Regions from separate parts of the Pradoshia sp. Z3_51 genome, predicted to be linked through region 1. Evidence: predicted binding sites of a transcription regulator. Region 1 holds the regulator's gene; each other region holds the start of a gene.
The links. Region 1 encodes LexA, which represses DNA repair genes until DNA is damaged. Its sites were predicted from a motif close to CGAACATATGTTCG; they were not measured.

Region 1 (10,421 bases):
TTTCCTGCTTCATAAACAGGAATATCCTTATCCCAGCCTTCAGGTAATTCGCCTTTGATTGCTGTTTCTAGTTGAGCAGCAAGTTCAGGGTATTCGTTTTTATAGCTTTCAAATAATTGGTTCCATTCTTCTTCTTTTTTAGCACCAGCTTTTACAACAGTTTCTTCGAATGTGTCATAAACTTCCTGTGGTACATAAAAATCTTCTTCGAATGTCCATTTGTAATATTCTTTAGTCAATTTCATTTCGTCTTCGCCAAGCGGAGCACCATGAACAGCAGATTTACCGGATTTATTTGGAGCACCGTATCCGATAACTGTTTTTACTTCAATCATAGTTGGACGGTCAAGATCTGTTTTTGCCTCTTCAAGCGCTTTAGCAATTTCATTCAGATCATTACCGTCTTCTACGCGAATGTATTGCCATCCGTAAGCTTTAAAACGCTCAGCAACACTTTCAGAGAAGCTCATATTTAATTCGCCGTCAAGAGAGATATCATTGGAATCATAAAGGACTACTAAACGTCCCAATTTTAAATGGGCAGCAAGAGAAGCAGCTTCAGCTGATACCCCTTCCATTAAATCTCCATCTCCGCAAATGCTGTATGTAAAATGATCTACAACATCAAAGTTATCTTTATTGTAGACTGCCGCCAAATGACGTTCCGCCATTGCCATACCGACTGCCATCGCAATACCTTGGCCAAGTGGTCCGGTTGTAGCTTCTACGCCTTTTGTATGTCCATATTCAGGATGTCCAGGTGTTTTACTGCCCCATTGTCTGAAATTCTTAATTTCTTCCATATCAAGGCCATAACCTGATAAGTGCAATAAGCTGTATAAAAGCATGGAACCATGCCCTGCTGATAATACAAAACGATCACGGTTAAACCAATCCGGATTTTTTGGATTATGGTTCATGAATTTGGTCCAAAGTGTATAAGCCATAGGAGCAGCTCCCATAGGCATACCAGGGTGACCTGAATTAGCTTTTTCAATTGCATCGATTGAAAGTGTACGAATAGCTGTGATAGATAAATTATCTTTTTCTGTGAACATTGCCTACATCCTTTCAGATTAACCTTCTAATTTATATTAATGAAGTATAAACAGGTTGACAAGACTTTGTTGGTAAATGCTACAAAATCGTCACTCCTTAAACTATTTTTTTGGAGTCTAGCCTATTATCCTATACCCTTAATGTAATTTTTTATTACGTAATTTTTTTATTTTTTCAGGTGTGACATCCTTACCTTCTGGATCGATAATGGTCAAACCTTCAACCGTATTTCTCATTGAAGTACGAAAGGTTTCCAAATACTCTTTCCTTAGAAGAGATTGTTCAGTGGCTTCTTCTTTTGTAAGGCCAACTGTTTTTGATTTCTTAGATAATTCATTAATTCTTTTAATTTTATGCATTGGCAGCATGGTATTGCTCCTTCTATATAAAATATAAGTAGATATTGTCATCGTATAGAAAAACCGCTGGATTTTCAAGAAGGAACTATTGATTAGTATTCTTTTTCATATATTCTGAATATCTTCGGTGAATAGTGGCTTTAGAGAGATCATAGCCTTTTCTGTTTAAATTCTCCGTAATTTCAGCAAATGTTAATCCTTTAATACGCAGCTCAATGACCTCTTGTAAAGGTACCTCTGACCTTTCTCTTCCGCCTCCAAGATGTTGATTTGCTAAATTTCTTTGCGGTTTATATCCATTTTCAATGGCTCGTTTCATCCCTCTTCTGATTTTACTGTTTTGCAATTTTCGCTGATATTCCTCTACTATACTAATGATTTGCAAAATCATGGCATCTGTTTCAGAAACCTCAAGCTCACCATTATGAGTAACCGTATATAATTTAACTCCTTCTTTATAGATGCAATGTAATAGAGCAATCTTGGCATTTCCTCTGCCAAGTCTTGTTTCATCCTGAATCAAGAGACCCTCGATTTCTCTATTTTTCATTTTTTCCAGCAAGATTAGAATGCCTTCTCGTTCTAAATCATATCCACTAGCTTGTTCTTTCTCTATTATTACAACCTCGAACCCTTTTATGGCAGCCAGTCTTGTTAACTCCTGCTCCTGCCTTTCCAGTGATGTTTCCTGTGAACTTTTATCTGTGCTGACTCTGCAATAAATTCCAACCTTCATTTTCTCTCACCATTCTTCTTTACATATAGATAAGGCCGGGAAACATTCCCGACCTTTCTGATTATATAGTTATTTATCAGAATCTGCTAAGTGTAGCATTTCTGTGTTTTCGTTCATTTTCTTTACAGGAATCACAATCGTTTGCCCTTCCTTTAAATGATTAATGTGCAAGTCATTATTTTCCTGAACCCAAGAGACAAATTCAGTCTGTGTCATTTCGCTGCCGTCAAAACGTTCAGCCATATCCCAAACTGTATCTCCTTTTTTAACCGTAATTTGTTGATAATCGTCTTTTGGTGCTTCAATATTTGTTACTATCATTGTAGTTATTAATAAGAAAAGACCGATAAAAAACAAGATGGAATAGCCATAAGAAGTCCATAATTTTTTCATAAATAAACCCCCATCGAATGTATGTTCGTTTAATATAAACTAAGTATAAACCGAACAAATGTTTTGTGTCAACACAAAAAACGAACTTATGTTTGTACTGTTAAACAGGAAATGATATACTAAAAACAAGAAAAGCTAAAAGAGGTGCGGGAGATGACTACTAAATTATCCAAACGGCAACAGGATATTTTGCTATATATTAAAGAAGAAGTAAAAACGAAGGGCTATCCACCTTCCGTTCGAGAAATTGGCGAAGCAGTCGGACTGGCTTCAAGTTCCACAGTTCATGGTCACTTAGCGCGATTGGAAAGCAAAGGACTCATCAGACGGGATCCTACAAAACCGCGTGCTATTGAAATCCTGGATATGGATCCACATGACCATATTCCAAAAACAAACTCAGTTAATGTACCATTAATCGGGAAAGTAACTGCAGGGCAGCCTATTACAGCTATCGAAAATATAGAAGAATACTTCCCTCTACCTGAGCATATGGCTCCTGCCGATGAAAATGTGTTTATGCTTGAAATTATGGGTGACAGTATGATTGAAGCTGGAATACTTAACGGTGACTATGTTATTGTTCGCCAGCAGCATACAGCAAACAATGGTGAAATTGTCGTAGCCATGACTGAAGATGATGAAGCTACCGTAAAACGTTTCTTTAAAGAAGATACTCATTTCCGTCTGCAGCCGGAAAATTCTATGCTCGAGCCTATCATTCTACAAAATGTCAGCATCCTCGGTAAAGTGATCGGGTTATACAGAAATATTCAATAAGAACGATGGGACCGGCTTTCAGCCGGTTCTACTTATGTGTTTAAAATCTATTATCTCTATTTTCTCTATTAAACTTATGCATTTAAAGATTGGCATATTCCACTTCATAAATAGATTAACGCTTTTATTTATCTCATTGTTTACATAATATAATTATGTAATACAAAAAGCTTGCAACCATTATGATTGCAAGCTTGAAGGTCCTATATATCCCATCCTCTGTAATAGTATCTTGATCGTTTACTCTCTTCATAACACGACTGGCAAATAGCAAATGGATAATTCCAACTTAACGGCTTATTGCATGACCGACACTTTGTTTGATATTTTTTAACCCCTTTTCTTAACTGATTATGTGCATCTGAACTGATTTCTTCTCTTACTCGCTCCCAATAGACCGTTTCACTTCTTCGATCTAATTTATACAAAAACAATAAATGCAATCCTACTGATTTATAAGATAATTCAAGTTCATCCAAGGAATCTTTCTTTATTAAAGGCTCTCTCAATTCTCTTCTATCCACAATGGCTTTCATATTATAGAGCCATTGGTTAACGAGGCTCTCCTCATTCGCTGAAAAAGGTAAATGCAGAAAACCGTATAAATCAGTTATCGACATTCGTCCTTCTATTTGTTCATGGCGAATTAAATGATATAAAGCTTTTTCCTGAGTAAGCGGTGCTTTTGTTGTGCCGGAAGGATTTTTAAATTCATCCCATAATTCAAAGAATTGATCAAAACTCGAGTGATAACGTTTAAAACGTTCAAATACACCCTGTGTAGGTGCTATTGTAAATGTACTGATCGGCCGGTCTTCACCATTTAACAACCGTTTCATTAAACCAATTTGATCAGTAAATGCCACTCTTCCTTCATTATATATACCTTTACGGCCGGCACGGCCTGCTAACTGCTTTACTTCCTGGGAGGTTAATAAACGCCTTCTCGTGCCATCAAATTTATCATTTTCCAGAAAAACGACCCGCCTAATCGGTAGATTGAGCCCCATCCCGATAGCATCTGTAGATACAATCACTCGCGTCTCCCTGTTAATGAACCTCTGAATTTGTTTAGCTCTTGTCTCAGGAGGCATACTTCCATAGATTACACTTACTTTATGGCCGTTTCTCTCCAGCTTTGAAGCGGTTTGAAGCACTTTATTTCGAGAAAATACAATCAATGCATCTCCTGCCTTGGTATGTTCGATCTTAAAAGGTTTTTTCTCTACAATCAGCGGTATATCACGTTTGTATTCATGAATTTCAATATCATTTCCCTGAAGCAGATTTAAAATCATCCTTTTCGAATTGTGACTGCCTATGATGTGAACTTCCCGAGCACGCGCTTTATTAATAGCTCTAAACCAAGAAAACCCACGATCTTTATCTGCGATCATTTGCGCTTCGTCTATAACCATGACGTCGAATTCATCTTTCTCGGTAAACATTTCAATTGTGCAGGAATAATGCGTGGCATTTGCAATATCCTTTTCTTCTTCACCTGTCTTTAATGCACAGGCAATTCCGTTGTTTTTAAGCGTTTCATATACTTCAAGTGCCAATAGCCTTAAAGGTGCCAGGTATATACCAGATGCAGCTTCCCTTAATCTATTTAACGCCTGATAGGTTTTTCCGGTATTTGTTTCTCCTATATGCAGAATATATTTAGTGTTACTATAAACGGTTGTTTTGTATTCAACTCCAAAAATATCATCCAGTTTCTTTTGTTTTATTTCTTCCTGTTTCCTCAGCTCTTCTAATTTCTGTTCTCTTTTTTCAATTCTCTCTTTGTGCTGAGTATGGTATAACGGCATTTGTATATCAAATTCGTCCGGGTGGTTTCGAACATCTATAAGGTCCTCAATCAATTCCTGCTCTATTTCACTTTCATATTCCCATTGAAATTCACTAATATTAGCCCCAATCAATTGCCTGATCAACTTATGATTAATCGACCCTTTAAACAAATTCTCATATTGGTTTATGATCTGATTCGGCAATTCTGATAGTATAAATGGGTATATGGTTTCGTAAACAAAGGTATCGATTAGATTTTGATAAATATATTCGTCAAAAACAGAATCATCCTGGTATACATCATATCCCCAATATAAGAGGTCGTTGAGCGTTTCAAATTGGGCTTGATTGAACCCCTTCACATTTGATATATCCTTTTGTAATTGATTTGCCACTTTATATCTGAGCTTTAAATAAAAATAAAGCTTGTTACTGCTCAAAATACTTAAGGCCTCATCTTTTATAACGGTAATCTCATAATTTGCTTTCAATTTTTTTAACTTTACTGATTCAAATAATTCATTCCATCGTTCATCTGTTTCTCCAAAGTAATCTTGGATCCAACTTTTCATATCAAAGGATTTTAGTCCACTCAGTTCTTGTTCAACCATTTTATTAATTGCTTTCTTGGAGGCTCCTTCTGTTTCTATACCACGAAGCCCCAAAAATTTAATTTTTTCAGTTCTATTCATCCGCTGAAGCGTTCGACTCTTCCATGCTAAATTCCAAATCTGATTCAAATAACGTTCTCTGCTTTCCAAATAATCATTAACAGCAGGCTTTGTTTCACTTTCTTCCATATATAAGGAAATATCATTCAGAATGTCATTTTTTGCTTTTTCAACTGCTTCTTTATACCCTTTATTCAATATGTCCATTATTCCGTTCTCCTTCAACTGCCATAAAAATTCTCTTATAAGGCTAATATATACGATTAACCGCATATCTATAAATTTAATAATCTTGTTTACATAATATTATTATGTTCTATAAGTATTTTTTCTTAATTTTGATATTAGACCCATTTGATTCATTACTTTATTTAAATCATACATATAATATCACCGGATCAATCATAATTGTTCCATTTTATTTGCTTTGATGGCGCATTTTCTTTATATACAGCCAAATTAAAGTATTAAACAAAATAAACTCCCCATTCATTGAGGAGTTTTGATTTATTCTTTTATAGTAAAGTTCTTGAACTAAAATTTTGGTTTCTTTCCTTCAAATGCCACGTTTACAAAACTAAAGCCTTTTTCATTTCTTTCCTTATGTATAATCAAGAGAGCCCATCAGAGGAAACTCCTAAAAGTAGAGAGTTATCAATATTTCACAATTGTTGTTACACCACGTTCAGTTAATAATGTTCGATGGCTAAGCTCTTCTACCCATTTTTTAGGGTTAAGCCTAAACAATCCATATTGATTTTGGTAGGTGTAACTACCAACGTTGATCATAATTGGCTCTGGAACTTCAAGGACACGCTGTATATATTCTTCATACCACTGTTGAACAGGTATTTCATAAAGCTCGATAACATCACCAATATCCATATATTTCTCCAAATAAACGAAAAAATGATTACCAAGAACTCCGACTTCATATATGTATGGCATTGATAAAACAGGTTTAACAATATCACACCACCATTTATCTGCTTCATACACTGAGAAACACATGTCTAATTCATCTATTCCATTATTATGGTAATTCTCTATTTCTTCAGGCATTATAAATGGCTTAGACGATGCTAAAAATTGAATACGCGACATATACAAGCCCTCCGTTCACTTCCATAAATTTATTTCTTAATTTTAATCAATAAATTTATTTTGAAATGATTTGAATTCCACTCTATAACTTTTTCTACTAAACTGCGAATCATTTCAAAATATATATTACCATAAATTTCAAGAATTCATTTTTTAGTTCAATAATTAAATTCTATGAAAATCAACCTTGATTATAAATTGTAGTTCCAGAATGATTCCTGTCTGAAACTGATAAAGCCAGATATAACAATGATCCCCCACCCATAATTTGCTAATAACGACTTAAAAACCTGTACTACAACCAGCAACGTTATATATCCATTGAGCTCTCTTGTCTCAAGATATGTTTGAGAATATATTCTTTTTAATATTTGCTCCCATTCAAACTCATATATTATTATTTTGAAATTTACTCTTCCAAAAATAATTATGAGAATTCTAATCGGATTTATTAAAATACATGATAAAATAACAAATGGAACAGAGAAAAGATGGGAGAGGAAGCAATATATGACAACGACCATTCATCCACAAAAAGAAACGCCTATTTTCCCCCACACAGGTCATTTCATTGAGACAGAGAACAGACGAATTCCTATCTTAGCTCGTCACGGTGAACCACTTGTTGTGGTATTGGGAAACGTGTTAAGCGACGAGGAATGCGATACATTGATAGAGTTAGCGAAGCAAGATATGAAACGTTCAACCGTTGGAGCAACCCGTGAAGTAAACGGTATGCGTACGAGTACAGGTGCTTTCATTGAAGATGCCCAAAATGAAACCGTTTTACGCATTGAAAAACGACTAGCTGAAATAACTGACATTCCGTCTGAACATAGCGAAAATCTCCATATCCTTCGCTATACTCCTGATCAAGAATACAAAGCACATTTTGATTATTTTGCTTCAACAAGTCAAGCAGCTCAAAACAACCGAATCAGTACAATTGTCTTATACCTAAACGATGTGGAAGAAGGCGGAGAAACGTATTTCCCTCACCTAGATTTATCAGTCGCTCCACAAAAAGGAATGGCGGTTTACTTTGAATATTTCTACCAAGACGAATCTCTGAACGAAAAGACCTTACATGGCGGTGCCCCGGTTACCAAGGGTGAAAAATGGATTGCTACTCAATGGATTCGGAAACAGCGTATTCGTTAACAGGACAGTAAAGCGAGGCAATGATGTATGCCTTGCTTTTTCTTTTGTTCCGATACATTCTATTAAATTATTTTAATCAAGTTAAATTTTCAAGAATACAACAATCCAATTATAGTAACTATAAAACTAATTAAAAAAGCATGGATGATATCCATGCCAACACTTAACTATTAGATAGCTGTTTACCAGCAAGTGATTCGCACACTTGCTTCCACCAGGGTTATCATTTTATTTTTATCTGATTGATTTCATGTACTATCTCCGGATTGACTAAGGAGGATAAATCACCTGCATCTTGGTTAAGGAAGGTAGATTTGATGACTCGGCGCATAATTTTCTGGTTTCTCGTTTTTGGCAGGTCGCTAACGAAATAAATAGCTGAAGGCTTGAGTGCTTTTCCAAGCTGATTGCCCAAAAGCTTCATAAGCTCAATTTCTAGCTCTGCATTCCCCTCTACATTCGTTTGTAAAACGGCAAAGCATACACAGGATTCCCCTTTAAGCTCATCCGGAATACCGATAGCAGCCGCTTCAATCACGTCTTCATGCTTAATAAGAATGGATTCATATTCAGTCGGACCTACTCTTTTTCCCGCTATATTCAATGTATCATCAGACCGCCCTTTAATCTCCCAAAAAACGCCGTCTGTACTCACCCAATCCCCATGAACCCAGGTATTCTTATAGGTGCTCCAGTATGTATCTAAGTATCTTTCCTTCTCATTCCAGAAGCTTTTAGTCATGCCAACCCAAGGAGCGCGAATACATAACTCACCCACTTCGTTTGTGACAGATTCACCGGATGAATTTAAAACCGTAATATCCATACCTGGCATCGGCGAATTAAATGTAACTGGAGCAATAGGCTTCAATAAAACATTTCCTAAAATGCCGCCGGATATTTCGGTGCCTCCTGAATAATTGATAATCGGGATTTTCTTTTTCCCAACCCTCTCAAACAACCAATTCCACGGATCCGGATTCCAAGGCTCACCCGTTGATCCAAACACTTTAAGAGATGAAAGATCGTGAGAACCGATTGAATCATCAGCTCTTGCCATAAGAGAACGAATTAATGTAGGTGATATTCCTAATTGCGTAACTTTCCACTTTTCAACTAACTTCCATATCTGATTAGCTGTTGGGTAGTCAGGCACCCCATCGTAAAGCATGATCGTAGCTCCGTTCATTAAACTGGCAAACAACTGGAATGGTCCCATCATCCAGCCCATATCTGTTATCCAGAGAAGCTTATCACCCTTGACCACGTCCATTGAGATTCTTGCATCAATCGCTGACTTTATCGGGAAACCGGTATGAGTGTGGACTGTTCCTTTTGGTTTACCTGTTGTCCCTGATGTATAAATGAGCATGAATGGGTCATCACTCTTCATTTCAGCAGAGGTGTCCACCGGATCTGTTGCTTCAATTTGATTCCAAGATACAAATGAACCACACATCCCAGTCTCTCCCACTACAACTACCTTCTCCAAAGTATCCATTTCATCTAAAACATTTGTAACTGTCTTTAACATATCGACCTTTTTACCACGTCGAGTATAGGACTCTGCCGTTATAATCATTTTGGAACCTGCTGCGTTTACCCGTGTCTTTAGGGCATCCTCTGCAAAACCGGAGAATACAGGCGAGACAACTGCTCCAATTTTTGCAGCAGCCAGAATGGCTACAATGGTCTCCGGAATCATTGGCATATAGATGGTTATTCTATCTCCACGTACAATCCCCTGTTCCAATAACCCTCCTGCCACTCGGCTCACCCACTCATATAATTGCGGAAAGGAGATTTTCTTTGTTTGTCCTAATTCATTTTCATATTCGATTGCATGATGATCAGAATATATCCATTTCTCTATACAAGAATCCACAATATTACAGGTTCCACCGACATACCAATCCGGGAATTCAATCCCATTTGATAGATCCATTACTTTTTTATATGGTGTTTTCCAACTGAACCCCAATTCTTTTTCGACCTCTCCCCAATACCAATCGGGTTTTTCAATCGATTTAGCATAAAATTGGTCATAGTCTTTAATGCTCAGTTCTTGTATCCATTTATGAAGACGCAGGTTAGAAATCGTACGATGATCGGGTATCCAGGCTACTTGGCTCATGAAAGAACCCTCCGTTTCCTCAAACCGGGTAAACCGGATGTTTTCGGCATGAAAAGACCTGATATTTACTTTGATATAAGCTAAATCTAGTGATTAATTGACTTCTTAAATCATTAGGTTCAACAATATCATCTATGATCATTTCTGAGGCGAGGCGATAAATATTAATATCTTCCTTGTACTCTTCTCTTTTTTCCATAATGAAGCCTTGGCGTTCTTCTTCCGGC
Region 2 (10,421 bases), on a different contig from region 1:
TCTTCCAAAAGCCGCTTTTCTTTTGCTTGCACGAATTCAGAGTAGTTTCCTTCGTATACGAATACCTCTCCATCGTCCAAATCTAAAATCCTCTTAACTGTTCGATCCAGGAAAAATCGATCATGCGAGACAATCAGAACTGTCCCATCATAGTCTTCGAGGAATCCTTCAAGCCATTCAACTGCACCAATATCCAGGTGATTGGTTGGTTCATCCAACAATAGGAGATCTGGCTTTTGCAGAAGCAGCACTCCTAAACAAACTTTTGTTTTCTCACCTCCGCTTAAGGAAACAAAACGTTTATCGAGCATCAAATCGAGCATCAGCCCATTGGCTATCTTCATAATCGTGCTATCCATCTCATAGCCACCAAGCCGTTCAAACTGCTCCTGAACTTCTCCATACTGTTCTATACTGCGAGCCAATGAGCTATCATTGGTCTCAGTAGCCATACTATGTTCTAATTTATCCAGTCTCTCCTTCAGCTCAATCATATGGCCAAAAGCAGATTGCAAGCATTCATATACCGTGATGCCGTCAGTAAAGTCAGGGATTTGTGACAGCAAGCCTATTGCTGCACCCTTTTTAATGTGAATAGCCCCCTCATCAATTGTTTCGACGCCTGCTATCATTTTTAGAATTGTTGATTTCCCACAGCCATTCCGACCGACGAATCCAACTCGTTCTCCTTCCTTGATCTCAAACGTAATATTTTCAAATAGCTTTGTTCCGCCATAGTTTTTTTCAATTTGCTGTACACTGCATACAATCATGTGTATGAACCCCTCTCATGCTCATACCCTGTACATGAAAAAAAGCCATAGGAAAGTCGATATAAGACTTCCCCATGGCTTTTGAATTCCTATTTTATCAAGGGTATAGAGACTTATTATCGTTCTTTTTCATATGAAATTTCCTGAAAAGGGCAGACTACCCCCTTGGCGAAATTGCACATGAAAAATGGCACGGATCAATGACAAGTTTTCAAGCCATTGCAAACATACCTTCACAGAACGATTCATCTCTACACCTCCTTTAATGGAATAATTTAGTTATAATTATAAACTTTCAGTCAACTATTAACAACTGCTTTTTTCACTCTTCACAGATATCCTTCCATTCTACGAATGGTCCTTCTGTTCCACCCGATTCAAACGGATTTCTACTTGTTTGCCTACTAGCCATAAAAGGAAAATGACGATACCAACAATAATACTTTTTACTGGTTCGCGAATTAAAGACATAATGTCATGGCCAATATAACTAATAGTAAAGATCATGACCAATTTCCCTGCAAAGACAGCAAGCATATATTGTTTTGGACTAATGTCAGATAATCCGCAAACTATATTTACGATCGCGGAAGGAGTGAATGGGAAACAAAGCAAGATAAACAACGGGCCAAATCCATGATGATTGATCCAGAGCATCGCTTTTTGCACAGCCGAATGTCTATGTAAAAATGAAAGGGCTTTTTTCTTTCCATATTTTCTGGACAAATAAAACACAACCATCGCACCAGCGACAGCACCTGTCCAGGAGAGAAGAAATCCAATCCATAAGCCAAAAGCATTGGCATTAGCCGTCACAAAAACAAACAAAGGCAAAAAAGGAAGGAACGCTTCAACAAACGGGAGCAACAATCCCGGAATGGGACCTAAGTTTCTATAATCACTTATTAATTCGGCTAAATGCTCCAATGTTAGCCATTCTGTTAACCAATTAAGATCCATAGTCTCTCCTCACAAACAAATAACAAATTCAGTCCATACTATATAAATATCCCCATATACATTAGATTGAAACAATCCTTACCCCTATTATATCAGATTGCTGTAAGGAGAGAATTAGTTAGAAAATAAACTTGTCAAAAATGTGAAAAGCGATTATTCTATATAGGAACATACGTTCGTTTTTTTTACAGACATTGAAAGGACGCGATTTACATGACCCGCATCCCTACAGAAGAGCGCAATATAATGGAAAAAGCGATCTATCTACCCATGGTCCTCACCGTACTTGCCCGAGACCTTCAAGTGGTAAAAGCATCGCCCCTTAAATTAAAACAACCATACATATTATTAATTGATGAAACCATGAAACAGGTCCAAGCAGAATTGAAGCAAGCAAGCCACTATATGAGGACACATCAACTCAAAGTGGAAGAAACAAAAAGAGACGAATCATTCACCTCCTTTTTATTTCTGTATAAAGGCTATGAGGAATACCATAATTATTTCAATCCCCGTATTCGAAATAAAGTACAGGAATTACTGGAGTATTATTTTTTGAAGCAGTGGACTGACCAACTGAAAAATTAACAGCAATAAGTTTCATCGACCTTCCTTATAACTATTTGATGAATGCATTAAACCATGCTTTGCTTGGAAATCCGAATTCCTATCATTAACTTGCATGGCGTTATATAAATAATGTGTCTTTCGCTCCGTCTCTGCTAAGGTTTGAAGCAGCTTCGACTTCAGCATTGCAGTTCTGAGCATCTGGTTTTCAATGATACTATATGAAACTGGAACAACGATAGATTGCTTATTATGAAAATTAATTTGGGTTTTAGTCGCGTCAATCTTAACTCTGGATACAATGTGTTCATAAGAAAGCCAAATACATGATTCTTTTGCAGGAGATGTAGTAGGAAAAAAGAATAATCGATTAGCCGGTTCTAACGATATCGGCACTTTATGCGAGATACCGAGGAGCTTTTTCGTCGACTGGCACCTCCCAGGATAATCAGCCCCAAAATAATCACAGCTGGATTTTACTACTTCCGATGGCCTAAAAGGTACTAAAATTTCTTCATCAAATTCAATCACTTTAGAATACGTTTTCGATCCGTATTCTACTGGAACAACAGCAAATGTAAATGGACTTATTTCGTAATCCTCTCTCCTGGTAATCACGTTCTTTTCCATAGCTTCCTCCTTATAAATCCTGCAATTAAACTACAATTTCAATATAACATAATATTTTAAAATAATTGGTTTATTCACCAAAATTTCAATTTTAACCCAGAACCCCCATGATTGTTACGGTTAATTCATTTTATATTCTGGGTATATGATAAATAACTATTTCAAACTACCAAAGTAAATTTTCTGAATAATTTAAATATTTAGTTGATTTTTCTTTTCATCTGACTTATAATAAAAAAAAGCAACGGGGGGATATCCATGAATCACGAAAAAGCAAATACAGATATCGTAAAAGCTGTTGATGTGACTGTTGACCAGGGGACCATGGAAGATCTACTGATGGATATGATGATTTACGAAGCTCAACTAACCCATGCACATAGGAAACTGAAAGAAGAAATCGATCATGCCTTGGACAATAAGGACAAAGAAGCATTTATGAAACTTTCCGCCGAGCTAATTGAATTGGAGAAAAACTTTGGGAATTAATTCAAACAACTTGTAACGAATAAATACGGTGTATAAACAAAATCACAGAGCGAGGATCATTTAATCCCGCCCTGTGATTTTCTTGTTTTCACTCTTTAATCACGGTATTTCCCTAAATAAAATGAAAACGTTGACAGTATTTAATCAAATACTTTGAAAATGTTAGGGTCGAATCCAAACGTTCCTTGTTTGAACTATATAAAGTCTCCTTATCAGTTGTGCGAGCAAGAACAGCTTCATTAATAATCTGATGATACTCTTTTGGCATATGGCTTAAACCATATCTCCCTGCCCCTGTCTTGGAAATGATATCGTCTTCCGCTAACGTATAGTATTGACAAAGCAGCCCAAGAACTGTCCATTCTATTTCCTCCCGTATATCGTGAGCAGGCATGTTCAGCAATTCATCGAATGAGGATTCCAACCACTGAACTCGATCGCCCCAGTATGTATTCATATTCGCGAATACATAGGATTGTAATTGTTTCGAGCGGAATTCCAGTTCAAAATCCGAGGAAGCAGGCCCAAGAACAGTAATTCCTTTTTTAGCAAAAAGTGTCCATGTCACAGGATTGAAATTAAAATAGGGGCCAAAGCTTAAATTTCCGCTATTATAATAAAAATGATTTTGATGATTATTGTTCACTTTCCCTAAGTCTCCCCAAGTAATATAGACACCGTCCATCTCTGGAGTCTTATATTTTTGAGCGATCATTCTATGAATCTTTGAGAGAATACCAGCTTCATCTTCTGTGAAATGCCGACTTGTGACAGAAATAAAATCGATATCACTTTTACCTTTTTCAAAGGCATCCAGTGCAATGGAGCCATGTAAATACAAGCCCTCCAACTCATTTGGCAGATATTCATTGAATAATCCTTCGTATTCATTCAAAATAGTTTCTACGATTTTTGGTATTTTCAACATACCTATCCCTCTATTACTATAGTTAGTATAATTCTATTGTCATAAACACACTGTTCGGGTTCTCTTTGTAATCTGCAAACGGCTTACAATATTGAAATCCAACACTCTCTAAAGCCTTTGGGCTGGTTTAAAGGCAGCCATTGATCCGGTTTCCAGACTTAGTTTCTTATAGTTACGTTCCTTCGCTATATTGATAATGTCCTCTAGCAGCTTTCTAGCTACCCCTTTTCTTAAATGATTCAGTGAAGTTTTCATCGATTTAATCTCTCCATGAGTCATATCAAGTTCTTTCAGGGCCCCACAGCCAACTAACTCCTCATTCTCCCAGACACTCCAAACCGTGATATTTGTTTTTTTCAACTCTTCCAGATTTAAAGCATGTATACTCTCAGGTGGAGAATGCTCGGCCATACTGTAAAGATGGCTACTAATTAAAGCAGCCACTTCAGTTCCTCTTAAATCATCCAATTTAATCTTCATTCAATCATCCCTCACCTTTGACGCCCCCAAAAGAATATACAAATCTTTAATTTATGTCTCCTAAATAGACGGGAACCTTATCACCTTTGTGATAGTTGATTACCTGTTTTCTCATTGCTTGAGGATAGAGTCTGTATGCTAATAAATCACTTAACGGCAGCCATTCTACTCCGATTTGTCCCTCATCAGGATTTAGTCCATTTTGAATCACTGTATTCCTTCCTTTAATCGTACATAAAAACATATATTCAATTTGATGGGTTTCCATATCAAAAGCAGCATGTTCATGATTTTGTCCGATATATTCACGAATCAGGATTAAATCACTAATTTCAACCTCCTGTCCTATTTCTTCTATACATTCTCTTATTAACGCTTGATGAAAGGTTTCTCCATGCTCTTGCCCGCCACCAGGCAATATATAATAGACACCTTCCTGATCTTCTTTTTTTATCGCAAGTAATTGATCATCCTGAATAATAATGGCTTTAGCAGAATTTCGAATCGGCATCATCGTTCATCCCTTTATCTATGTATTTTAAATTACAAAAAGAGCTGAAAATCCAGCTCATATGGTTATTGATTTGGAATTGAGTCAGCGTTCATATATCGTTCACTGATGATACTGCGATGATGTAATTCATGCCCGGCAATGATAACAGCCAGAGCCCGAACCGTTATATCGCAATCATTAGCTGTGCCTCGGCGCAGCCACTCTTCACTGCGGAGACTTTTTAATAATATAATCGTTGACTGACGGACGATAGAAAAGTTTTGTAGGAGCTCTTCTACTGTTTGTTTTGTAAAGGATGCTTGCTGAACATATTCTTCTTCATTAAAACCTGGCAAGTTTCTGCGTTCTCCTCGCGCGATTGCAAGAAGCCTGTATGCCATGATTCTCTCTGTATCAATCATATGCCCAATAACTTCCTTGATACTCCATTTTCCTTCGGCATAACGGAATTCCGCCTGAGTATCAGTTGTTTTTTCCAGATTGGCAATCGTCTGTTTTATTTGTTCGGATAAAATTTGGATCAAATCACCTTCCGGAACTAATTCTACATATGGTTGATAATAAGGAGCATATTCATTTTGTTTTAATTGTTTTCGCATATTCCCTCTCCTTTTATGTATTTCCTCTATTTATTCCACCTTCATTGCTTAAATTCCTTTATTGCACGATAGCAAAAACAGAGCCACTCCGTCTAACGAAGGGCTCTTCATTTTATTCATTATAACTTTTTATTTTTTATACTTCTCTGCCATTTCAATCCGTTCAAGCATGGTTGGATGACTGTTCCGGAATATTTTAATCAGTAAAGGCGGATTCACTTGGCTTAGCCCCTTTTCAGAAAGTTTCTGAAAGGAGGAAATAGCTGCTTCAGGATTATCGGTCATGTTTAATGCATAGGTGTCTGCTCTTGTTTCCTGCACACGGGATACATAATTTGTAACGGGACTTGCTGCGAACAACAGAATGGACGTAATCAGTAAAAAGAGCGGCAATGACCGAACATCACTCATGGATTCTAAGTGATACAATTCCCCTCTGTTCCGTATGGCTCTTTTCATCCATTTATCTGTCAGCCATAAACCAACCAACATGAGAACCAAATACCCGGCAATACCGAGGTATATATGTTTTTCCACATAATGAGCCATTTCATGAGCCATGATAAATAAAATCTCATCATCCTCTAGGCTGTTCAATGTGGTGTCCCAGAGTACAATTCTGGAATTTGAGCCAACCCCTGTTACATAAGCATTTAAAGAATTGGTTTTCTCTGACATATTTACTTCATACACATGCTCAGCCGGAATATTGGCTTTTGCTGCCAAATCAAGGATTTGTTCTTCCAATACTTTATCTTTCAGTGGGTAAAAATCATTGTAAAGCGGATCGATGACAACCGGCTGAATAAACATGACGAATATCGTGAATGGAATGCATAAAAGCCAGCTATACAGCCACCAGCGAGCGGGACTTTTCCGAATGAGCCAATACAAGACAAGAACAACAATTAATGTCATTCCTAGATCCACCCAAAACTCAATAAAATTATCCTTCATCCAGGAGGAGAAAACCTGAGAGGATATGCCATAGGCAAGCGATATTTTATATCGAATGTATGAAAGCGGCAGGAAGACAATAAATAAAAGGAGTGAAAGCCAAAAGACATAGGCGCTAATTTGAACGGAATGTCTTTTCCAGGATTGCTTCCCCCATTTCTCTAGCCCTTTGGACAATCCAGATATCAGAACAATCGCATAGAATAGCCACTCAAGCGGTGTACTGATAAAAAAGAAAAAGTTTCGTATTTTAGAATACGTTTCACTCTTTTCTAACAATTCCTTATTCATAAACGTAGAGGGATCTGCATTGGTTCCCCTCATCGATTCAGGAATAGCTGTATTGGCACCATGAAAAAGATAAACATATATCGCCAATGCATAAATTAGAAATAGGCCTAATATGATTAAAATCCATTTTCTCCGCAAATATACCCCTCCTCAAACATTCCATCTATATAGTTTACCGGCATTTGTACAAGTTAGAACCTTAATTCATTCTTTCTCCATACGACACAAAATAGACACTCATTTCTCACAAGTTTCCAACAACTTTACCATAACCACTATCTATATAATGGTAAAATAGGGGAGGAATAACAAACAGAGGGGAACTGTTAAACGATATGAAAAAGTTATATATAGGTTTTACTATCTTATTAATTTTAAGTATCGGTGCTGGTATATACTACTTCACTGGTTATAGGCAGTCACAAATGGAGTTTCCTAATGAAGTTACAATGGAATCCACTACCGGTACGGATTATTCATTCAAGGAAATTCCACAAAAAATACGCCTATTGGAATTTATGTATACAAACTGTCCTGATGTCTGTCCAAATACAACCTATCAAATGGTCGATATACGCGATCGGCTTGTGAAAGACGGTCTGTTTGGCGATAAAGTCGAATTCCTGACAGTCACAATTGATCCAGCTCGGGATACACTCCCGATTATGAAAGAGTACGGTGAGACCTTTAAAACAACTGCTGCAGACGGATGGTATGTATTGCGTGGAGATGCAGAGGATACAAGAAAGCTCGCAGATGCATTCCGTTTCCAATATAAAGACCCCGGTTCAGGATTCCTAATCCACACAAATGCCACTTATCTTATTAATGAAAAAAACCGTGTCATTGAAGTATTTGGAATGGGAGAAAAGGATTTTGACCGAGAAGAAGTTTACAAGAAAATTGTTAAGAATGCTGAAAAGATGTAGCTGATTCCAGAAGATTTGTATATAAAGGTGTAGGCAAAAAAAGACAGCTCTTTTAATTATCAAACCAATCAACCTTCTCCATCCACTCTAAGAGTATAAGAAAAGACTGTCCATTGACAGTCTTGTTCTTATGCGGAAATACTATCCCTCGCACAATTAGAGAAACCTAAATTTCCATGAGAGAAGCTTCAGCTTTGCAGCCTGCATAATCAGCTCCAAGAAAATCTAGTAATTCCTGATTTCGGTCATGAAATTGTTCTAACCCTTTATTATGTGATTTCCACATAATCTCTGTGTTTTTTTCAAAACTCTTAAGTTCAAACGGCGGTCGATAAACGAATGCTTTCCCTTCTTGCTCCAGCTTTTCTATCAAATCCATGGTTTGATTATAATGATGTGCACGGTTCTCCATGGCTTGAACCAGTTGCGGATATTTCTTACGCAATAGTTTCACTGCCCATTTTGTCTGACTGTCGAGCTTCTTCCTGTAGCCCGGCGGCCTGGTCAAGATGATGACATGCTTTTCATAGCCATCTGCTATCGCCTTTTGGATTGGTACCGAATCAGCTAATCCTCCATCATAATAAGGAACATTATTTATTTTAATTTCAGGAAACAGGACTGGAATAGCACATGTGGCCCGCAAAATTGTAGCCCCTTTGTCCATTGTTTTACCATCCATGTATTCTACCTGTCCGGTATAGGCATTTGTCACGCCAAACAAAACTTGACCTTGATAGTTTTGATATGTCTCCCAATCAAAGAAATCCAACTGATTAGGAACCGTATCATAGGCAAACGTCAGCCCAAACAGACTTCGCTCCGTTAGAAAATTGCGCACTCCGACATAGCGCTTATCATTCCGGTAAGTAGATATAAAGCGAATCGTCCTGTTTTTTTGCTCAGAAATATAGGAACAAGCACTAATAGCACCCGCAGAGATTCCCAATATGTAAGGAAACATCATCTCTTTCTCTAAAAAACCGTCTAAGACACCCGCTGTATATACCATGCGGAATGTTCCGCCCTCTAAGATCAAGCTCGTATTTTTTATATTGATAGGAATCATCAAAAAGTCTCCTTTATTCATGCTCATTATAGATGTTTATAGATGTTGTTTAAGCCATAAGCCTCTCTTCATCCACAATCAATTGTAACGTATCAAAACTTCTATAACGCTGGTTAATCTATACTATTTTTCCTAGTAAAAAGGAGCTGTCCCGAAAGCCAGGGAAGTATGGCTAATAAGAGGACAGCTCTTACATTCTATTTAAATGGTAGGATAGTAATAAACTTATTCTTCCACTACAATCCGGTCACATAACACCATAATACAAGGACGTTGTTGATATATCTATTGATACCACTAAATAAGTTGAACAACTAATCCTCAACAAGGAAGTTATGCTATGACCCTTTACATTTATTATAAGGCAAATAATATATATTTTTCTAACTGTAATGACTGCCAAAGTGGTGACTGAAAAAAATACTATTTCAATCTTAGTAAATACAAAATTATAAATCAGGAAGTACATCCCCATTTTTATTTTAGTATTTCCATATTATCCAAAACAATATATAATGTTATAAATCCATAATAAGGAAAAAGCGATGAAGAGAAGAGTAAGCGCGCTTAAGCATAACAGAGAACTCCAGTAGCTGAGAATGGAGGATGTAATAGCCCGCCGAACCAAGTCTCGGAGCTTCGTATAGGATATTTCATCTGATATTGATTATGCGTCGGTTTCTCCCGTTAAAGAGATAGAGTATAACCAGGCCTTGTCCTGCGTACTCGAAAAGATTTCTGTGGCGACACAGGAATAAACTGGGGTGGCACCGCGAACTACTAAATTCCAAAAGTCTCGTCCCCAAGGTTGTTAACCTTGGAGGTGAGACTTTTTTATTGGCCTAAAAATCAATGTCTGGGAGTGGATTAAATGAAGTGGAAATACCCCCTTTTACTCTTACTTGGAATTGGAGTATCGAATGTTGGTGCATGGATTTATTTGATTGCATTAAATTTAATTATTTTGGATAAGACAGAATCACCCTTAGCCGTTTCTATCCTATATATCCTATTGCCTATTGCATCCTTATGTACAAATTTCTGGTCTGGGACTTTAATTGATCGGTTCAATAAAAGAAAGCTCATGATTTATCTAGATATTATAAGAGCCATTTTTATTTTTATCTTACCGTTTTTAGATTCACTTCCATTTATTTACTTCATTGTATTTATCATCAATATTGCCAGGTCTATTTTTGAACCAACCTCAATGGTCTACATGACAAAATTAATTC
Region 3 (10,421 bases), on a different contig from region 1:
ATATGATTTTCAATTATTGTTTAATGAAGGCTTAATTATCCAGGCTGAGACACTTGAGGAATTGGCCGAAAAAACAGGTCTCCCAAGTCAATCTCTTCACCAAACGATTGACTCATATAATAGGCATCTTATTACCAGTGATGACCCATTCGGTCGTAACACATTGACCCATACATTTGGTAAGCCACCCCCGATTCAAACCGGTCCTTTTTACGCAATGGAAACAGTGACTGCTATGCTCGCTACATATGCAGGAGTTCGTGTAAACGAGGATGCAGAAGTTTTAAATCCGTTCGGCGACCCAATTAAAGGATTATATGCAGCCGGAGAAATGGTGGGTGGCTTCCATGGAGCGGGTTATATGACAGGGAGCTCGCTCGGAAAGGCAGCTATTTTTGGACGTATTGCTGCTGAACAAGCCCTTCGAATAAAGGAAGAGGAGGTAGCGCGATGAAAATTTGGCATCAAAGCTTAACTTCCATTGAAGACATACCTGAATATCGTGATGCGGTCATACAGCATGTATCCAAAATTGCTCGACCAGATGTTGATGTCGTCTTACATGGAATGACAAAGGAGACTTATCCTGCTCAATACCCGGGGCACTATATTACCTACAACTATCTGCAAAGCCTGCATAAAGAGCAATTTATTCGAAACACATTGATTGCTGAAAGGGCAGGGTATGATGCTGTTTTTATAGCTACCATACCGGATGTCGGCTTGATTGAGGCTCGTTCATTAGTGGACATCCCGGTTATTGGCTACGGCCAGGCATCCATGCATATTGCCTCAATGCTTGGAACAAGAATAGGCATCGTGAATTTTTTAGCTCCACTGGCAGATCAGTTACGTTTTAATGCGAAGCAATATGGTCTTGAACAAAAATTGGGCCCGATTATTCAGGCGGATATTGGATTTTATGATATTTTGGAAGGATTTAAAAATCCTGAGCCGATTTTGGAGAAATTTAAAGCTGCCGCAAAAACAGCTATTGCCGAAGGGGCAGATGTCATTATTCCTGGAGAAGGTCCGATGAATATATTTTTAGCAACCCACGGTATTCATCATATTGAAGATGTCCCGATTATCGATTCATTCGGCTCGGCCATTAAAATGTGTGAATCACTTGTCGATTTGCAGAAAATTAGTGGTATGACGACTACGCGAAAAGGGTATTATCATGCAAAACCACCCGAAGAGATTGTTGAAAAACTGCGTGACTATTATCAGTTGCAAGCTATAACCAAGGAAATGGATTTTGGATTATCCGTGCGTGAGTTTGCTGCTAATTAATACAATTGAGCATGATTATATTGATAGAATATAGCATAAAAGGTCTTTCCTAAGTTTTTGGAAAGACCTTTTGCGTACATTATTTTGTTGGAGCTGCTTCTTTTACAGACGCTACTCTAAATGTAGTTTGTTGGCTTCCTAACATAGGAGAGTCCTGTTTAGCTTCATCCGGTTTGCCTTCCGGACGTTTGTGCGCTTTTTTGAAGGAGTCGCTGTTTTTCCAGGCAAGGAAGCTTTCTTCATCCTCCCAGTACATATTGACGCTCATCTCATCATATTCTGTCAGGCCCTCTGTAAGTAAAACCTCTACTTTAACAAATCCTTTAAATTTATCTAATTCGTTACCGGAAGTGAAACGGCCTGCCATTTTTTCTGCGAAACCTGGTTTGGTTTTAATTTTGTTTTGAACAACAATCATGTGATCATTCTCCTTTTATTTTTATTTTTCTGGAAAATATATCAGATTACTTCTTTGAAAATCACTCTTACACTGCTATTATATATCTTTTTCGAAGATTTTGAATTCATTATGCTTTAGGATTTGCTAATCATGGCTCTATCATATTTTTTCTATATGATTGAAAAGCATTGCATGATGAAATAACCAACATAGTTCGTTCATCCTTCTATATAACCCTTCAAATAGATTAGTAATCAATTTTTCTATTATTTTTTGCAAAAAGATCTTAAATTAAGAGTTTTCGAGACTTACGAGTCAAAATTTGAGTGACTAAATGACTGTATAAGCTAGATTAGTCTAGTAATCCAGCCGATTTTCGCAGGAATTGAGCGGAAATTGATATTAATTGAGCGGAATTCCATATAATCGAGCGGAAATGGAGTGGAATTGAGCGATTTTCGTAATAATTGAACGAAACTCAACATAATTGCTCTAATTTACTTATTTATGAGCGAATTGAAAAGGAGAAAAGTGAAAATAATAGTAGATGAAGCGACTGTTTTTAAAACGTTTTCGTAAATTTTTATGGTGAACTATGTCCGTTGTCTTAAAGTATTTGCACGCTTGCATGGACTTATACATAAATTGTAAATAATTTTCCATTGAACACGAACGTATATTCGCTTATCATTAAGAATATAATAAAGACGAACATACATTCTATTTAAAAGAAGGTTTTTACATGATTGATTACAGTACTTTACCGCATCATTATGTTATGTGCGTGGATATGAAAAGTTTTTTTGCCAGCTGTTCAGCGGTGATGATGGGACTGGATCCGCTTGAATGTTATTTGGCTGTGGTGAGTGACACGGAACGGAGCGGCAGTGTGGTGCTGGCTTCATCGCCCAAAATGAAGAAAGAGTTTGGCATCAAGACGGGCTCAAGATTGTTTGAGATTCCGGATGATCCGCGCATTATAAAGGTTAATCCTAATATGGCTACGTATTTGCGTATCTCTACTGAAATCAGCCGTTTATTCAATCGATATGTACCTAAAAGCGCAATTCATACGTACAGTGTGGATGAAAGCTTCTTAAAGGTGGATGGGACGACTCGTCTATGGGGAGATATCGTAGAAATTGCTGAAAAAATCCAAGATGAAATCGATCGGGAATTCCAGCTTCCATGCGCGATTGGGATCGGTCCGAATATGCTGCTTGCTAAGCTGTGTCTTGATTTAGAAGCCAAGAAAAAAGGAATTGCCCAATGGACCTATGAGGATGTACCAGAAAAATTATGGCCCTTATCCCCCTTGAGCGAAATGTGGGGAATCGGAAAGCCGATGGAAAAGAAACTGAATGGAATGGGGATTTTTTCAATCGGTCAATTGGCGCGTTATGATCTGGAGACGCTTGAAAAGAAGTTTGGGATAATGGGCAATCAATTGTACCACCATGCCTGGGGTGTTGATTTATCGGATATCGGTGCTCCGATTATGGAAGGACAAATCAGCTTTGGAAAAGGCCAGGTATTACTGCGTGATTATAAAAAGCCTGAGGAAATCAAGCATGTCATTCTGGAAATGAGTGAGGAAGTAGCAAGAAGAACACGTGCAAGCGGGATGGCGGGCAGAACCGTCAGCTTGGGAATTTATTATAGCCAGGATGAATTTGGAGGCGGATTTCATCGCTCTATGACAAGAGAAACGCCGACCAATATTACGATGGATATTTATGAAATGTGTTTAACCTTGTTTGAACGGTTTTATACAGGCAAAACAGTTAGGAAAATTTCTATTACACTTTCGAATGTTATCCCCGATCGAGAGATGCAAATCAGTCTATTTGACCAGGATAGCTGGCGCAAACGCGAACTTGGCTTTGTGATGGATCGAATGCGTAAAAAATTTGGATCGAATGCGATTTTACGTGCCGTGTCGTATACAGAGGCAGGAACGGCCAAGCATCGAAGTACGTTGGTTGGAGGACATAGAGCATAACAGACAAGTGAAATGGAGGCTGCAGGGAATGATTCGAGATCGCGGAAAAATAAAATGGACATCAATGATGCTTCCTGAACACGTAACAATGCTTAGAGCATGGGCACATGAGGACAGCTATGAAACAAGGAATGAGCTTGATGAACAGCAAGTGGAAGCGATGAATACGATAATTATGGAGGCTTTGGAATATGGGAAGCCTGTGATGATCCGCTATTACCGTACAGCCAGTCGCCGGTACGGTACGGTGGAAGGACATATTCATTATTGCAATGAACAGGCTCAAAAGCTTCATATCGTTGATGAGGACGGAGATGTTTGTTTTGTATTTTATCAGGAAATTATGGACGTACAATTGAAAAATTGATGGCCTGCAATTTGCTATAAGCTTATGCATATGTTGGTTATGGCTCTTCTTTTTTGTTCTAAATAAACTTTACTACCCAATTTTGAGGACATGAAAACGCAAATATTAGACAAAATTCCACAAAAAGTTTACTATGTATATAGACCTAGAAGTAAGAAATATACAGATAATGAATTTTTAACATCGATTTCAGTTCTGATAACTTTGCCATGGGATATCAAAACAAAAGGGGTAAAGAAAAATGGAAAAAGAAAAATATAGCACGATTTATCAAGCACCTTATGGATTAGTTATAGGAGAGTTAAAAAAAGAAATGACTAAAGAAGATGCTGTAGCATTAGGGCAAAAATATTGCTCAGAGAATGGTTTCAGTTATAAAGGTACGTATACTGGCGATGAAGCAGTGGCGGCTTTACAAAGTTTGATACAAAAACATACGAGAGCAGTTCATTAAGCTGAACGTTCATTTTTAAGACATAGAGGCAGTGTTCATTGAATGCTGCTTTTTTTATTTCAGATTTAATTATTAACAGGTTTGCGGGTTAAGTGAAATCGGGAACCTATGAGATAAATAGAGAGAAAGCATGGTGGACAACAGTGGAAATTACATGGACAGACGCAGCATTAGAAAAGGTAAAAGACAAGCTGACAGATCAAGAAGGCGTATTTTGTTTGAAGTATGAAACAGAAGGCTGTGGCTGCGTAGTAAGCGGTGTAACCAATTTATATTTTGTTAAAGAAACTACTTCTCAAGAAGTAAAATGGGAAACCAATGCCTATCCTGTATGGTTAAATAAATATCATGAAATCTTTTTAGATGAAAAGCTTATTATTGATTATTCCAGCAGTACAAATAGCTATCAGCTGAAAAGCCCTAATCAGTATTTAAATCCAATGATGAATGTCATCTTTCAATAGGCTCTATAAGGAGAAAATTCAAAAGGTTCAGTCAGAAATTTTGACTGAACCTTTTTTTAAACGAAAGCAAAGGGAAATCCCACTCATTTTTTTGTATAAAACACCTTAGAAATAAGCAGCCCAATTACGCCAAGTATGATGAATAATATTGCTTTCCAAACTACATCTATACCTGATAGGTCGTAGAAAGTAACTTTTAATAGCGTAATAAACAGGAATATTAAGCCGATGTTTTTCCAAACTTTTTCTTTAAAGTAACTAAATAACCCGTATGTTACTCCAACGATAATGATCCAAGATAATGACAAACCGATATTCTTAATCATTAAAGAAGAATCATCTGTGAAATAGTATGCCATTTTGCTTATAAATATGATCAGTAATACTTCTATTATATAGGGTAAAGTAGATTTCATTATATTTCTGTCGATGATTTTTGTTATTGTTTCTTTTATATAGAGAACAAAGAAGAAGCTGATTATGATCATCCATACAACAACAGTTTCTAGTGATAGCATGTATCCCGGCTTGTCGAATAATTGTACCAATACGGATAAGAGCAGTATTATGCTAGCTATTGTCCCTAATATACTCTTCCTTATTTGAGCAAAATAGTAAACTAGTACGGCTTGCATGGTAAAGAGGATTAATTTTGATGATGGATCAATCACTATATCGTTTAGCAGTATAAATATGTAGAACATCGAAATAACAAAGAAAATGTTTTTTAGTTCAGTGTGACTTTTATTTTTCACGTAACTAAGCAAAGAGTATACGATGGCCATTATTGAATAGAACGTGTATTGGTAGCTTGCTGTATGATCAAACACATCAACGCCGATTAAGAGCATGAATAATGAACCGATCGTGATAGCTGGAATATACATATTTTTAACAAATATGTTGTTTGTTTTAAATGTTAAATAAATAATAAAGAAATGCTGAATAGCGATTGTGAGGAACGTTAAGGTTGAAATTTCCCCACTGCCTACTAATCCAAAAAATAATACAGTGAACATAAATGCATAGTTTGCCACATTCCAAGTGATTTTATATTGCCCTCTAAGAGATTCTAGTATTAATCCTATAAATACAGCAGTTTCGTATATATAAAATACATATTCATTCCCTTTGTCTCCTGCAAATAGGAAAGGGTAAAAATAAGCACCTACTCCTATAATGGTAAGCAAGGATTGAGATTTGTATTTTCTCGATAGATAAACTCCTATATATATTCCGAGCGCTAATAAACATACAGTCACATAGAATGGGATAATGTGGTACAAAACATTACCGGAGAAGACAGATATAAGATAAACAATTATACTTCCGCCTAACAATACTATTCCTAACGTATTCTTTGCCTTTTTATATTGCTTTTCTCCAATGATATATAAGAATCCAGCTAATAAGAAACCAACTATTACACGAACCACGGGATTTATCCATCCGTTTTCAGATGCTGCCATAAAAGCCCAAATAACTCCTAAAATAAAAACGAATATAAATATTCTAGGTAACCAAGTTGAGATCATAGATTCAAAGCTGATTAATTCTTTTTCTGGTTTTATTTCAGGTTTTTTGATATTTCTTTTTATCTCAACTTTTTCACTTTTGTTTTCCACATTAAGATTAACTTCATTATGTATGGTTCTTAACTCTTTTTTTAACTCCACTAACTCTTCTTCCATATATCTTATTCGTTTGGATAAATCATAAATTTTATCGTCCAACCATTCCGCCTCTTCTCTGTTTAATCATTTACACACCTCTAAACTCAGAATTTTCAGTATCTCATTTCCCTTATTATACCAGTATTTTTTCTGTAAACATATGCTAAAAGGAGGTGGGTATTAATAATTCAATCTTTATGTTATTTACGTTTCGAATCCTAATATGTTTATTTAAATTTTCCCTTTTTCACTAAATAGGTCTAAGAGTATGGAAAAAACAACTTTAAATATTCAGATTATTGTGTTAGTGTTAATCATCTTTAAAATGGAATTTTATAGGAGGTTTGTTATGTTAGTCTTTGTCCCGGTTGGTTTAGGTGTAATTATTGGCATTATCTTTATTGTTATAACTTATTTTCTTAAGAAATATCAAAGCGCTTATACAAAATTGCCCCCTTTTTTATCCTTACTAACTTCTGTTGTGATTTTCATCATCAGCTTTCAAGTAAGGGGTTTTGAAGGTGCTGCATATGGAATACTTGCAATTACTCTTTTATTTTTCACACCGTTTATCTTTGCTATGTCTTCTATAGGCAAAAAAAGGATGCATTCTTGTAAACAATGATTAACAGTTTTATCAATAAATTGTTAGACGTTGAGAATAAATGTATTTAAACAAACAGGGCGTTGATTTAAGAAGAATTAATGCCTTTTTGTGTTGAATTTCTAATGGAAGTAGGGGCAGGTGAGCTCTAAAGGGACTATGATAAAATTACAATAATAAATGTATATAAAAACCAATTAAGGTTTTAATCCGGGGAGATAAAGTTAATCGAAAACGATTTTATGGGGGATATTTAAATGAGTAAATATAATGAAGGTTATTTATGTGGCTGCTGTGGAAAGTTCCACGATGAGCTCCCTATGAGCTATAGTAGCCCTGTTCCTGACTATTGCTACGATATACCGTTAGAAGAACAAGAAGAACGGATTGAAATGAATGAAGATTTGTGCATAGTGAACGATGAACATTTCTTTATACGTGGATGTATAGAAATTCCTGTGAAAGACGGAGATGGACCGTTTATTTGGGATGTCTGGGTTTCATTGAGTGAAACAAATTTTAATAAAACAATTGAATATTGGGCTGTGGAAGGAAGAGAAGATAAACTAGAACCGATGTTTGGTTGGTTATCAACTGATATTTCTTGTTACCCCAATACAGTAAATTTAAAAATAAATGTACACACTCGACCACTTGGAATCCCCCCTTACATAGAGATGGAACCAACTAACCATCCCTTAGCTATTGAACAAAGAAAAGGTGTAACAATGGAACGTATAAAGCAGGTTGCTGAAGAATTATGTAATGAAGAGGAACAATAATACCTCATTCTAATTCAGCTGACGGAGGCATTGATTCAAGAAGGTCAATGCCTTTTTATAATGGGCTTATAATTGGATTGGTAAAGATCAACGAAGTATCAAACAAATAGGGCGTAATAAAAGAACTCATAAGATAGGATATCAAAGGAGATTCTAAATAATAGAATTGCTTTTTTCGACATGGACAAATTTTCAGAGCTAGTATTTACCAAAATGGTAATTATATTTAAGGAGATGTGATAAATGCTTGGTATTTTACTTTTGATTTTGGGCTTGGCGGCGTATCTATATTTTAAGCGTCAAAAAGAAAGCCCAGTAAATCGAAATCAACAAACGACGCGTGAGGCTGAACCAATAAAACAAGAAACTATACAGACCGTTATGCCGCCAAAAAATGAGACTGCACAAGACGCTGAAATCTTAAAACAAGAGCAAGTGCCCGTTGAACCTAATGAATCTGTTGAACAATCAAGTCCGATCGAAAAGCCGGAAAAGGAAACTGTTACTGTTACATTTTCAGATGGAACAACTAAGGAATATAACCTTAACTTAACACTTAATGACACCCATATTTGCTTGTTATCTGACGGCGGGAAAACGTATCATACACACGTTAATTGTTTTAAAAACTGGCCTGCTGAATATCAAGAAAATTTTAAAGGATGGAAAGCAATAACAACAGATGAAGCAGAAAAAATGGGCTACAGAAAATGCAAATATTGTAATAAAGCTGATAGAACAGAATGGGACTATTACAAGGACAGGAAACCCCTTAAAACTTTCACTGTCACTCATAGGGGAGAATTTGCTATTACAGAGATTTATAACGTAGGTAATGAAGTAAATACGGGCTATGATTTTGAAAAGGACAAAGACACGTTAGAAATAGACTATGAAGAAATTTGTTATATGCCAAAAAGCGCAAGAGATTTCTTTGATGAGAATTACGGCGAGTATAAAATGTTTGTGTTAGATGTGTATGAAAATGATAATGGAAAAGTGAAGATTAAGATTGGAATATTTGAGGAATTAGGGAAAAATAATTGATGATAAAGCATTAAACCGCCTAATGTATAGGCGGTTTTTATTATATGTAAGGCGAGATGTATCCTTAAATCAATTTTTCTCGTCATATATAATCCTCCTATTCATTGATATATCCGAATTACATCTATATCTCATTGAAAGGGTGATCTTATTTCTTTTTTGGTTTGAATAAAGCACTGTATGTTTTAACGTCCGGGTCATCAATCAACCAACCGTATTTCTGTAAAAAGGATAATTTTTCTGTTACTGTTTCAAGTAATTGTACAGACTGTTTTCCCGGAACTCGTACATTTTCCTTGTTATCAAAAAATTTACTATCTGCTCCAAAGCGGAGAATTTGTGGTATCCCATCCTTTATGATTTTACGGTAAGTTACTTTGGCATAATCTCCTGTTACAAAATCATTTCCTACTATACCGTCCAACAAACCTTTGTTTAATTTTGCAAGAACTATTTTCTCTAATTCGTCTACCTTCATAATTAAAGCTCCTATATCTGATTATTCTGAGTTGTTTGTCTGTTTATCTTTATAATATCATACGTTTGTAAAAAGATTAACATGAACAAACCGGTGCGCTGATTCGAGGAGGATTAATGCTCTAGTTTGTTGAATTCTTTATTCTACAAACAGAGCAGGTTAGCGAAAGAAATAATTATTATAAGATATATAATACAAATGCCGTATAAAAGGAGGAGAAATGATGGAGCTTTTTGTTGGTCTTATCACTGCAGGGTTTCATTTTTTGCTTGCTTATATCATTTGGGGAAAGGGGAAAGTTCATATTTTAGCAGGATATGTGGAAGGTCAGGTTAAAGATAAAAAGAAACTTTCAAAGTATGCGGGCATATTATTTATTGGCCTGGGCATTATATCTGTTTTTTTTCCTTTAGTTCCGGACAGTTTTTTCTATTACGTATTTGCATTATATATTTTATGGCTTTTGATTGGTATTGTTGTTATCAATGTCAAAATAAAATAGAACATATCCTTGGTCAACCTTATAATACGAATGGGGTTTAGTTGAATAACGAGTTAAATGAACAATAGCAAAAATAATCCTTACGAAAACAGCCATTAAAAAAGTGCCACCCTAGAAGAAAGGGGGCACATGTGCTTTAAGAAAAGAATCGATTACTTTTTCATAAGCTTCAGGATTCGTATTATAGGATTGGGCATGTTGGCCTTTTTCGGCTAGGTATAGCTGTTTCGGTCCTTTTTTGTGTTCATATAATTCCTCGCTCATGGTTGAGGGAATATACGCATCCTCTAAACTATGGATAAAAAGAACAGGGCTTTTAATATTCTCTACTGCCTTTAAAGGAGAAACCTCT

Region 2: the regulator LexA is predicted to act here: its motif matches at 1,899-1,912, upstream of AC4BHA_RS14105 (YhjD family protein).
Region 3: the regulator LexA is predicted to act here: its motif matches at 2,366-2,379, upstream of AC4BHA_RS03355 (Y-family DNA polymerase).

Annotation. Positions count from the first base shown of each region.
Region 1 is NZ_JBZAJC010000017.1:16,578-26,998, forward strand. Features, by position in the region: gene tkt (transketolase) at 1-1,058, opposite strand, end outside; gene AC4BHA_RS18325 (DUF896 domain-containing protein) at 1,197-1,427, opposite strand; gene AC4BHA_RS18330 (YneB family resolvase-like protein) at 1,504-2,154, opposite strand; gene yneA (cell division suppressor protein YneA) at 2,224-2,547, opposite strand; gene lexA (transcriptional repressor LexA) at 2,701-3,327, shown strand; gene AC4BHA_RS18345 (helicase-related protein) at 3,531-6,002, opposite strand; gene AC4BHA_RS18350 (hypothetical protein) at 6,450-6,899, opposite strand; gene AC4BHA_RS18355 (2OG-Fe(II) oxygenase) at 7,410-8,060, shown strand; gene AC4BHA_RS18360 (AMP-binding protein) at 8,284-10,194, opposite strand; gene AC4BHA_RS18365 (acyl-CoA carboxylase subunit beta) at 10,214-10,421, opposite strand, start outside.
Region 2 is NZ_JBZAJC010000008.1:1,349-11,769, forward strand. Features, by position in the region: gene abc-f (ribosomal protection-like ABC-F family protein) at 1-773, opposite strand, end outside; gene AC4BHA_RS14095 (RAxF-45 family protein) at 903-1,022, opposite strand; gene AC4BHA_RS14100 (TVP38/TMEM64 family protein) at 1,122-1,733, opposite strand; gene AC4BHA_RS14105 (YhjD family protein) at 1,947-2,321, shown strand; gene AC4BHA_RS14110 (competence protein ComK) at 2,334-2,930, opposite strand; gene AC4BHA_RS14115 (IDEAL domain-containing protein) at 3,189-3,419, shown strand; gene AC4BHA_RS14120 (aminoglycoside adenylyltransferase domain-containing protein) at 3,532-4,347, opposite strand; partial or broken gene AC4BHA_RS14125 (GNAT family N-acetyltransferase) at 4,370-4,827, opposite strand; gene AC4BHA_RS14130 (NUDIX domain-containing protein) at 4,874-5,341, opposite strand; gene AC4BHA_RS14135 (DinB family protein) at 5,404-5,940, opposite strand; gene AC4BHA_RS14140 (M48 family metallopeptidase) at 6,070-7,326, opposite strand; gene AC4BHA_RS14145 (SCO family protein) at 7,524-8,117, shown strand; gene AC4BHA_RS14150 (patatin-like phospholipase family protein) at 8,284-9,186, opposite strand; T-box leader at 9,723-9,993, shown strand; gene AC4BHA_RS14155 (MFS transporter) at 10,058-10,421, shown strand, end outside.
Region 3 is NZ_JBZAJC010000001.1:695,035-705,455, reverse strand. Features, by position in the region: gene AC4BHA_RS03370 (FAD-dependent oxidoreductase) at 1-454, shown strand, start outside; gene AC4BHA_RS03365 (aspartate/glutamate racemase family protein) at 451-1,296, shown strand; gene AC4BHA_RS03360 (heme oxygenase) at 1,376-1,714, opposite strand; gene AC4BHA_RS03355 (Y-family DNA polymerase) at 2,439-3,698, shown strand; gene AC4BHA_RS03350 (YolD-like family protein) at 3,727-4,065, shown strand; gene AC4BHA_RS03345 (hypothetical protein) at 4,307-4,519, shown strand; gene AC4BHA_RS03340 (iron-sulfur cluster biosynthesis family protein) at 4,663-4,983, shown strand; gene AC4BHA_RS03335 (DUF2339 domain-containing protein) at 5,067-6,716, opposite strand; gene AC4BHA_RS03330 (YesK family protein) at 7,006-7,281, shown strand; gene AC4BHA_RS03325 (DUF2199 domain-containing protein) at 7,518-8,042, shown strand; gene AC4BHA_RS03320 (hypothetical protein) at 8,286-9,089, shown strand; gene AC4BHA_RS03315 (hypothetical protein) at 9,238-9,567, opposite strand; gene AC4BHA_RS03310 (DUF3784 domain-containing protein) at 9,788-10,069, shown strand; gene AC4BHA_RS03305 (alpha/beta hydrolase) at 10,181-10,421, opposite strand, start outside.